One region of the Egibacter rhizosphaerae genome, then DNA from elsewhere that is predicted to be linked to it. Evidence: riboswitches for the same ligand, from Rfam matches in the RefSeq annotation. Region 1 holds a riboswitch; each other region holds the start of a gene.
The links. Region 1 has a riboswitch for cobalamin ahead of ER308_RS18685 (ABC transporter substrate-binding protein). Riboswitches for the same ligand answer to the same signal wherever they lie in the genome.

Region 1 (3,216 bases):
CCACGACCGCGACCACGTCGGGCTCGTCGGACAGTGCCGGTGCCAACTGCTCCGGTGTGTCGACCGAGCGGGTGCGCACCGTGGGCGGGAGGAGGTGACGCACGAGTCCGAGGGTCCCCGGGGTGCCGAGCACGATCGGTCCGGCCGCGAGGCGGCGCAGATCGGACCCGTCCAGCGGGCCGGCGTCGACCGCGACGACACGATCGGGCACGGGGCTTGCGGCATGGGGGTCGGTCACCAACGGTCCTTCTTCGGTCCGGGAGTCGGGGTCATGCCCCGAGGGCGTGCAGGTTCCACGCCGACGCGTGACACGTCAGCACGGCAGCGGTCCCGTGCGGCAGCGCGAACGCGAAGGCACGGTGCAGCGGGAGCCCGAGCGCACACGCGAGGACGCACCGGATGGGCCCCGCATGGGTGACGGCCAGCACGGTACCCCCGGCCCCCGCGTCACCGGGCTCGTTCGCCACGCGCACGGCGAGATCGCGCAAGTGGCGAGCGGCCGCCCAGGCGCGGTCGGCGACCACCGGGAGGGGCTCCGCGGCGGGTGGATCGAACGCAGCATAGGCGACCGGGTCGGCCGTCGCGTCCGCGGGAGCCTCCGCCCACAGCGCGCTCCACGGTCGCCCCTCCCACATCCCGAAGTCCCGTTCGGCGAGCCCGTCGAGCACGCGGGCATCGGCCGCCCACGGCTCGGCGGTCTCCGCGGCACGGCGGGCGGGCGAGCGGGCGACGACGTCGGGCTCGGGCAGGCGCTGCCGGGCGGCCTCGGCCTGCTGGCGGCCCCGCGCACTGAGCGGTGGATCCGCCCGGCGTCCCGCACACCAGGGTTGGTCGGCGGCGGTTGCCACGGTCTCCCCGTGGCGCAGCAGCACCAGGCGCGAACTCACGCGAGCCCTGCCCCGACGAGCCCCGCCACGGCCGCGATCACCGCGACATCCACGAGCAGGTTGATCGCCCCGAGGCCGTCACCGGTGATCCCCCCGAGTCGCGCCCGCAGCAGGCGGCCACCGAGCCACGTCACCGCGACGCCGACCGCGAGCAGCGCCGGTGCCCACCGACCACCGCCGGCGAACGCGGCGAGCAGCGCGAGCACCGCGGCCGCCAGCGCCCCCCGACCCGTCGCCCGGCCGGCGACGTCGCCCGCGCTGCTCGCTCCGGCCGCGGGCAGCCACGCGGCCGCCACCAGGGTCGACGCCCGCCCGAGCACCGCACCGGCGAGCACCGCTCGCGCGAAACCCATCCAGTCCAGACCGGCGAGCAGGGCGATCTTCACGAGCAGGACCCCGACCAGGGCGACCGTGCCGTAGGTGCCCAGACGGCTGTCGCGCATGATCTCGAGACGCTGCTCCGGCGTCCATCCGCCCCACAGCCCGTCGGCGGTGTCGGCCAGACCGTCCTCGTGGAAGGCACCGGTGGCAAGGACCATCGCCAGCATCCCGAGCACGGTGCCGACGAACGGTCCCCACACGGTCTCGCCACCCATGCGCACCGCCACCCCGATCGCGGCGACCGCGACGCCGACGAGCGGGAACGCTCCCATCGCCCGACGCAGGTCCCCCGGCCCGACGGGCACCGCCGGCACCGGCAACCGTGTCAGGAACTGGAACGCGACCGCGGTCAGGCGGACGGTCTCGTGCATCGCACCTCCTTCGACCACCGGGGTCGCGAGCCGACCGCGGCGCGCAGCATGCTACGCGGCCTCGCTTGTCGAGATCCGGTGGGCCCAGTAGGGTCGGTGGCTGCCGCAGTGCACGGGAAGTCCGGTGAGAAACCGGCGCGGTCCTCGCCACTGTGAGCGGGCAGCGCGACGCCAGCGCGCCACTGGACCCTTCGGTCTGGGAAGGCGGCGTCCGCGAGCGATGACCCGCGAGCCAGGAGACCGGCTGCGGCGCCGATCCGGATTCCTCGAGGCAAGGAAGGCACGATCCAGATGGTTCCCTCCGCTCGCCCGCCCCTGTTCCTGCTGTCTGCGCTGCTGCTCGCCCTCGCGGCCTGCGAGGCGGGTGACGACGACACCGCCACCGAAGCTGACGACGAGTCGACAGCCGAGCAGGCGCCCGACGACCCGGACGAGTCGGACGACGCGGACGAGCCGGACGAGCCGGACGAGCCGGACGACGCGGGTGAGGCCGAGGAGCCGGGTGAGGCCGGCGAGGGGGCTGACGAGGCCGAGGACGACGCGGCTGCCGGCAATCCGGCCGAGTGCGTCGACGAGGCGCCCGACGGTGGGGTCTTCGTCGACGAGGCGGACTTCCGGCACGCGGACCACGTCGAGGCGACCTACGAGGACACCCACAAGCTGCTCGAGATCGCCACCCCGCTGGCGGACCAGCCGGAACGGTTCGCGCTCGTGCAGTGCGGCCTCGAGACCCCCGAGCTCGACGACGACGTGCACGTGATCGAGGTCCCGGTCGAGTCCGCCGTCACCCTCACCACGACGAACCTCCCGCACTTCGACGCGCTCGACGCCGTCGACCGGCTCGCCGGGGTCGGCGAGCCCGACTTCGTGGCCACGCCGAGCGTGCGCGACCGGATCGAGGACGGCGAGCTGGAAGGTTACGGCACCGCGGAGGGCGGCCCCGACCTGGAGCGCGTCATTGACCTGGGTCCCGACCTGCTGATCCTCGACGCCTTCGGCGAGGACGCACTCGAACAGGTCCAGCGCCTGACCGAGGCCGGCGTGCCCGCGCTGCTGAACGGCGACTTCGACGAGACGACCCTGCTCGGGCGCGCCGAGTGGGTGAAGGTCACCGGGATGCTGCTCAATCGGGAGGCCGAGGCGGAAGCCGTGTTCGACGAGGTGGCGGCCGGCTACGAGGAGGTGCGCGACCACGCGGCGGACCTCGACGATCGGCCCCTCGTGCTCGCCGACGAGCCCTTCGAGGGGACGTGGTTCGCGGCCGGCGGCGAATCGTTCCTCGCGAACGGCATCAGCGATGCCGGGGGTGAGTACGCCTTCGCCGACGACGACTCCACCGGCTCCCTCGAGTTCGACATCGAGACCGTGCTCGACGAGGGCGGAGACGCCCACGTGTGGATCCAGGCCGGATCGGTCGACGGCACCCTCGACGACCTCCTCGCGGTGGACGAGCGCTTCGCGGAGATCCGCGCCTTCCAGGAGGGAGAGGTCTGGGCCGCCGACGCCCAGGCGACCCCCACCGGCGGCAACGCCCGCTTCGAGGGCGCCTACCTCTACGCCGACGAGTTCCTCGCCGA
Region 2 (3,216 bases), 2.0 Mb from region 1:
CCAGCACGTGCCGTCGTCGACCGCGTAGGCGCCGCCGCCGTACTCGTGCACCCGGGTGCGAACGTTCGCCTCCTCAGGAGTGACATCGGCCACCGTGCCGTCCGGGTCGCGGCGCACGATCGCGGTGCGGCCGCCTTCGTCGGGCCGCTGCTCGAGCCACCAGAGGCCGGCCCCGTCGACACGCAGCTCACCGAGGCGGCGCGCTCCCTGCACCACGAGTTCGGGCGAGATCGGTGACTCCCAGGCCCCGTACGGCTCGGTGCGCATCCCGCCCCCTCGACGGTCGGCGACGATCGTGGTCCGATCGCTGCCAGCGTCTCATGGCAGGAGGTCGACGGCCACGCGCAGGCGGTCGAGGGTGAGGTCGCCGGCCGCGGTCGCCCAGGCGATGTCCCCGCCGTCGCGCCCCGTGGCGACGCGCACGACCGTGTCCACCGGAGCGAGGCCGGTCGGGTCGAGCTGCCGCCACCCGAGCCCGTCGTGGGCCTCCACGACCGCGTGGAAGTCCGGGGGGTCGAGGCGGGGCGCGTAGACCCCCACCACGCGGGCGGGCACGCCGAGTCCGCGGAGCAGGCTCGTGGCCAGGTGCGCGTGGTCGCGGCACACCCCGGTACGCCGCAGCAGCACCGTGTCGGCCGCCGCCTCGGGGGACGAGTCCTCGCGGTCGTAGGCGATGTGGGTGCGCACCCAGCCGCTCACGGCATCGAGCAGCGCTCCGGTGCGGGGCTCGTCGCCGAACAGGGCCGGTCAGAGGACCGCGCCGGCCCCGCGGGGCGGCGCGGACTTGCGGATCCTCGCACGTGCGTTAGCTTCGCGTGCACTGTCGAGCCGCCGCGGCGCGCGGCGGCTCGGTCCCGGCCTTCGACGGAGGCCGGGCGGGCGACAGGTACCAGGAAGCCGGTGCGAGTCCGGCGCGGTCCCGCCACTGTGACCGAGGAGCGAACCCGACACGCCACTGCGGCCGCCGCCGTGGGAAGGCCGGGGGAGCAACGATTCGGAAGCCAGGAGACTGACCTGCCGCCCCGATCCCGACCGGGGACGAGGACATCCCCACGGAGGTCTCCATGCAGACGGTCACGGCGTCTCCCACCCCGCACCCATCGACGTCGGGGTTCCCGCCCGGCTGGGTTCACCAGGGGTGGCACGTGCGCGACGTGTTCCGCCGCTGAGGGCGGTCATGTCGCGCGCGCAGCTCGCGCGCGGGCTCGGGGACGGCGCGAGCCGTCGCGGCTGTCCCGACGCCCCGTCGCGCGCCCTCGGGGCGTCCCCGCTCGGACCCACGTCCGGCGCGGGCCCGGTGCTGGGGCTCGCGGTCGGCCTCCTCGCCGATCGCGTCGTGGGCGATCCCCGGCGGGCACACCCCGTCGCGGCGTTCGGTGCCGTCGCGACGGCGGTGGAGCACCGCCTGTGGCGCGATGCGCGTTCGGCGGGTGCGCTCCACGTCGTGTTGCTCGTCGGGGCCCCGGCCGCGGCGAGTCATCTGGTCGGACGCTGGCTGGAGCGCCGGGCGGCAGCCGCGTCGCTGACGTGGCTCGCCGCGGCGCTCGCGATCGCGCTCGGGGCCCGGTCGCTCGAGGAGGAGGGGCGCGCGGTCGGTGACGCGCTGGCCGCCGGGGACCTCGCCTCCGCGCGTGCGCGCCTGCCCGCCCTCTGCGGGCGCGACCCGGCACCGCTCGACGCGGCAGGCCTCGCCGCCGCCGCCGCGGAGTCGGTCGCGGAGAACACGGCGGACGCGGTCGCCGGACCGCTCGTGTGGGCTGCGATCGGCGGGCCCGCCGGCGTGGTGGCGCACCGGGCGGCGAACACGCTCGACGCGATGGTCGGGCACCGCTCGGCCCGCTACCAGCGGTTCGGGCAGCCCGCCGCTCGGCTGGACGACGCGCTGGGGTGGCTGCCCGCCCGGATGACGACGAGCGCGTTCATCGCGATCGCCCCGCTCTTCGGGGGCTCGCCGGCGGTCGCCGCTCGCGTCGTGCGGCGCGACGCGGCGCGCCACCCCAGTCCCAACGCGGGCCCCTGCGAAGCCGCGATGGCCGGTGCGCTCGACGTCCGGCTGGGCGGCGAGGTGCGCTACCCCGGAGTGGCCCGGGTCCAGCAACGAGGACCGCTCGGCGACGGCCGCGCCCCGGGCGCGGAGGACGTGCGCCGGGCCGTGGCGCTCTCGCGGGCGGCGGGCCTGGTGATCGCGGTGCTGACCGGGGTCGTGCTCGCGGCTCGTGACCGTGCCCGGCACGGAGGTGGCCCGTGAGCGGGGGGCTCCTGGTCACCGGCACCTCCTCGGACGCGGGCAAGTCCCTCGTCACCGCGGGAATCTGCCGCTGGCTGGCACGCTGCGGGCTCCGTGTGGCGCCGTTCAAGGCGCAGAACATGGCCCTGAACTCCGCCGTCGCCGCCGATGGTGCAGAGATCGGTCGCGCCCAGGCGCTGCAGGCCGCCGCCGCCGGCGCGCCCACCGAGGCGGCGATGAACCCGGTCCTGCTGAAGCCCACCGGGGAGCGCACGAGCCAGGTCGTCGTCCTGGGACGCCCCGACGGGATCGCCGGCGCGCAGGACTACCAGCAACGAAAGACGCGCCTGGCCGGGGTGGTGGCCGAGTCACTCGCGGACCTGCGCGCACGCTACGACGTCGTCGTGTGCGAGGGCGCGGGCAGCCCCGCCGAGATCAACCTCCGCCACGCGGACCTCGCGAACCTCGGCCTCGCCCGCGCCGCGGACCTGCCGGTCGTGCTCGTCGGCGACATCGACCGCGGCGGCGCGTTCGCCTCGCTCTACGGCACGCTCGCGCTGCTGGAGCCCGCCGACCAGCGGCTGGTCGCCGGGTTCCTGCTGAACAAGTTCCGCGGGGACCCGGAGGTGCTCGCCCCCGGCCTCGAGCAGCTCGCGGCGCTCACCGGGCGCCGCGTGCTGGGCACCCTGCCGTGGCTCGAGGGCGCCTGGCTCGACGTCGAGGACTCCCTCACCCTCGAGGCGCGCGAGGTCCTCGCGCAGCCACCGGTCGGCGACGAGGGCCTCGACGTGGCGGTCGCGCGGCTGCCACGGATGAGCAACTTCACCGACCTCGATCCGCTCGCGTGCGAGCCCGGCGTCGACGTGCGCTTCACCACCCGGGCCGACGAGCTCGCGAACGCCGACCTGGCGGTCATCCCCGGTTCGAAGGCGACCGTGGACGACCTCGCGTTCTGTCGGGAGCGCGGCCTCGCCCGGGCGGTGGTCGAG
Region 3 (3,216 bases), 1.8 Mb from region 1:
GTGACCGTCGACGAGCCCACCACGCCCGAACCGACTGGCCCGCACGCTGCGGTCTACGCCACCCTGACCGCCGATCAGAACGACGCTCTCATCGGTGCCTCGAGCCCAGTCGCCGATAGCGTCGAGTTGCACGAGACCACCGTGGAGAACGGGGTCGCTTCGATGGCCGAGCTCGACGAGATCCCGCTCCCCGAAGGCGAATCGGTCATCCTGCAGCCGGGCGGCCTCCATCTCATGCTGCTCGAACCGGAGCCGCTCCAACAAGGGGACCGCCTCGCCATCACCCTCGAATTCGCCGAGGCCGATGCGATGGAGGTCGAGGTACCGGTCGTCGCCACTGCCGACATGCCCGACCATCACGACGACCACTGACCGCCGTCACGTCACGTCGCGGTGGGCCAGCCCAACAGCCGGGTCGGCCGACGCGCCAGCGCCGGTGCCGGCGCGTACGCGCTGTTCCCGGACGGCCTGTCGCTGTTCGACCGCGCGCAGCCAGCGGACGAAACAGGTCGCGGCTGCCAGCGTCCAGACCACGCTGCCGACCAGCACCATGATTCCTCCCCCGAGCTGCTGGTCCTCGGCGGGGGTGAGCGGAAGTCCGACGGCGGCAGGATTGTGGGCGGCGGCCCATTCGGTGGGCGAGACGATGATCAGCGTCGCGAGCACCGCGCCGGCGGCACCGCTGAGCGCGAGTCCCAGCACGCTTCCGCCGGCACGAACCGCCGGGGCGGTCATCGCGGCCCACCAGACAGCATAGGCGGAGCCGATCAGCGCCAGATGCTCGATGAAGTGCAACGTCGGATCGAACAGGGCTGCCTCGTACACCACCGGCGCGTGCACGATCCAGAGGACGGCCACGTGCGCCAGCGCGATACAGACACGGCCGGGACCGCTCAGTGCCCGCCGACGTGCCGACGCGCCGGCGGCGAACACCGGCGCGACCCCACGCACCCAGGACCGCGGCAGTGCCTCGCGCACCGCGAGGCCCGGACGTGCGAGGAGGATGAGCGGAGGCACGATCGCGATGAGGATCACGTGCTGCGCCATGTGTGCCGCGAACGACCAGTGCCCGTGGTCGTGCAGCGGCGACCACAACGCGAGGACCAGCACCCCGAGACCCGCGCCGAACGACGTGGCGCGCGCGACACGCTTGGCTCCGCGCCCCCGCCACAGCGCGACACCGAAGATCGTGGCCATCGCTCCCGCGACCGCCAACCCGAGCGGGTCCCACTGGTGCGAGGTCCGCACACACCACAGCAGGAACTCGTTCTCGACACCCGCGGCTCCGGTCACGGTGGCCCTTCGACACGGCACGTCGCCAGTCGGGCGAGGCCCTACCCCTGCATCGTCGTTCGAAACGGACCGGTGTTCCGCCTTCGCGGTCGTCCGACGCCCAGGGGCTCAGGCCCGTGCTTGCGCCGGCCGGGTGCGGGCCCCTAGCGTCCCTCGCGTCGTGGTGCACGGGAAGCCGGTGAAAGCCCGGCGCGGCCCTTGCCACTGTGTACCGGGAAGCGGACTCCGCGTGCTCTGGCCTCGCCCAGGGCGCCACTGGACGCACGAGCGTCCGGGAAGGTAGCGGATCGCGCGTTGGACCCGGGAGCCAGGAGACCGGCCACGGCACGACACAGCCGTCCACAAGGTGATGGAAAGGCGGTCCCTCTCATGGGTCTGTTCGCCCCTGTGCATCCTGTCCGATCCTGCCCGCACGCGCTTGTGGCCATCGGGTTGTCCGCCCTCTTGCTCGCCGGATGCGACGCCTCCGCCGATGAGGTCCCCTCCTCCCCCGACGAGGACACCACCGACGAACCCGACGCCGAGACCGGCGCCGACGATGCGGACCCGTCGAAGACGGGTGACGTTCCCGAGACGACGGTGGCCAACTGCGATCGCGAGGTCACCGTCGATCAGCCGCCCGAACGCTTGGTCGCGGTCAACACCGCATCGATCGAGAACCTGCTCGCGCTCGGCCTCGGCGATCGGATGGTCGCTGCCTCCGGCTCGATCGACGACGTCAGCGAGGAGCTGCAACCCGAGCTCGACGGCGTCGACACCCTCGACACCGGCGGCGACGACTATCCCAGCCTCGAGCGGATCATCGAGCTCGAGCCCGACTTCCTCTACTCGGTCTATCCCAGCACGTTCCGCGACGACGGCCTGGCCTCGCGCGACGAGCTCGACGACCTGGGCGTGGCCACCTACCTCGCCCCGAGCCGCTGCCCCGACCGCGACGAGGACGAGCCGCTCTCGTTCGAGGAGATCTGGGGCGAGTACACCGACCTCGGGGAGCTGCTCGACGCGGAGGAGGCCGCCGAGCAGCTGGTCGCCGAGCAGCGCGACGAGGTCGAGCAGGCGCGCGACGAGGTCGAGCAGGCGCGCGACGAGGTCGACGGCAACCTCGGCATGTCCGCGTTCTGGTGGGACGTGGGCACCGCCGACCCGCTGACCGGTGCCTGCTGCGGCGCTCCGGCGATGATCATGGACGAGCTCGGGCTCATCAACATCTTCGGCGACCTCGACGGGCACTGGTCGGACGCCAGCTGGGAGCACGTCGTCGAGGAGGACCCCGACGTGATCGTCATGGTCGACTTCGGTGACGACGACATCGAGCGCAAGCGCGAGTTCATCGCCGAGGACGCGACCCTGTCGCAGCTGCGGGCGTTCGAGGAGGACCGCGTCGTGGTCCTGCCCTTTCCGCACACCACCCCGGGGCTGCACAACGTCGAGGCCCTGCGCACCCTCAGCGCGGAGCTGGCCGAGGACCAGGAGTGAGCGGCGCGAGCTCGACGGAGGCGCCGCGCGGGCGGGCCCTCCGACGAGCCGTCCCCGGCCGAGCAGCCTCCAGCCCGGCCCCGAGCGCACCGCCGGGAGGCCCGTCGGCGGCGCGCCGGCTGCTGGGGCGGCTGATCCTCCCGCTCGGGGCGATCCTCGTGGTCGTGTCGGTGCTCGTCGCGATCGCGCTGGGGCAGGCGGACCTGTCCGTACGCGAGGTGTGGACGGTCGCCAGCGAGCGGCTCGGCCTCGCGTGGGTGCAACGGCCCGCGCTGGGCCTGCACGGGGTGGAGGTCGAGCCGATCCGCGCGAGCCTGGTCTGGGACTTGCGCCTGCCCAGAGTGCTGACCGCGGTGCTGGTCGGCGGAGGGCTGGCCTGCGTCGGCGCGGTCATGCAGACGCTGATGCGCAACCCCGTGGCCGACCCCTACCTGCTGGGGATCTCCT

Region 2: another riboswitch for cobalamin. It lies ahead of cbiB (adenosylcobinamide-phosphate synthase CbiB); the one in region 1 lies ahead of ER308_RS18685 (ABC transporter substrate-binding protein).
Region 3: another riboswitch for cobalamin. It lies ahead of ER308_RS10475 (ABC transporter substrate-binding protein); the one in region 1 lies ahead of ER308_RS18685 (ABC transporter substrate-binding protein).

Annotation. Positions count from the first base shown of each region.
Region 1 is NZ_CP036402.1:4,077,390-4,080,605, reverse strand. Features, by position in the region: gene cobT (nicotinate-nucleotide--dimethylbenzimidazole phosphoribosyltransferase) at 1-238, opposite strand, end outside; gene ER308_RS18695 (histidine phosphatase family protein) at 270-887, opposite strand; gene ER308_RS18690 (adenosylcobinamide-GDP ribazoletransferase) at 884-1,639, opposite strand; cobalamin riboswitch at 1,729-1,902, shown strand; gene ER308_RS18685 (ABC transporter substrate-binding protein) at 1,931-3,216, shown strand, end outside.
Region 2 is NZ_CP036402.1:2,119,736-2,122,951, reverse strand. Features, by position in the region: gene ER308_RS09835 (alpha/beta hydrolase family protein) at 1-267, opposite strand, end outside; gene ER308_RS09830 (transglutaminase-like domain-containing protein) at 319-699, opposite strand; cobalamin riboswitch at 891-1,012, shown strand; gene cbiB (adenosylcobinamide-phosphate synthase CbiB) at 1,178-2,248, shown strand; gene ER308_RS09820 (cobyric acid synthase) at 2,245-3,216, shown strand, end outside.
Region 3 is NZ_CP036402.1:2,260,921-2,264,136, forward strand. Features, by position in the region: gene ER308_RS10465 (copper chaperone PCu(A)C) at 1-372, shown strand, start outside; gene ER308_RS10470 (cytochrome c oxidase assembly protein) at 379-1,293, opposite strand; cobalamin riboswitch at 1,438-1,631, shown strand; gene ER308_RS10475 (ABC transporter substrate-binding protein) at 1,726-2,769, shown strand; gene ER308_RS10480 (FecCD family ABC transporter permease) at 2,766-3,216, shown strand, end outside.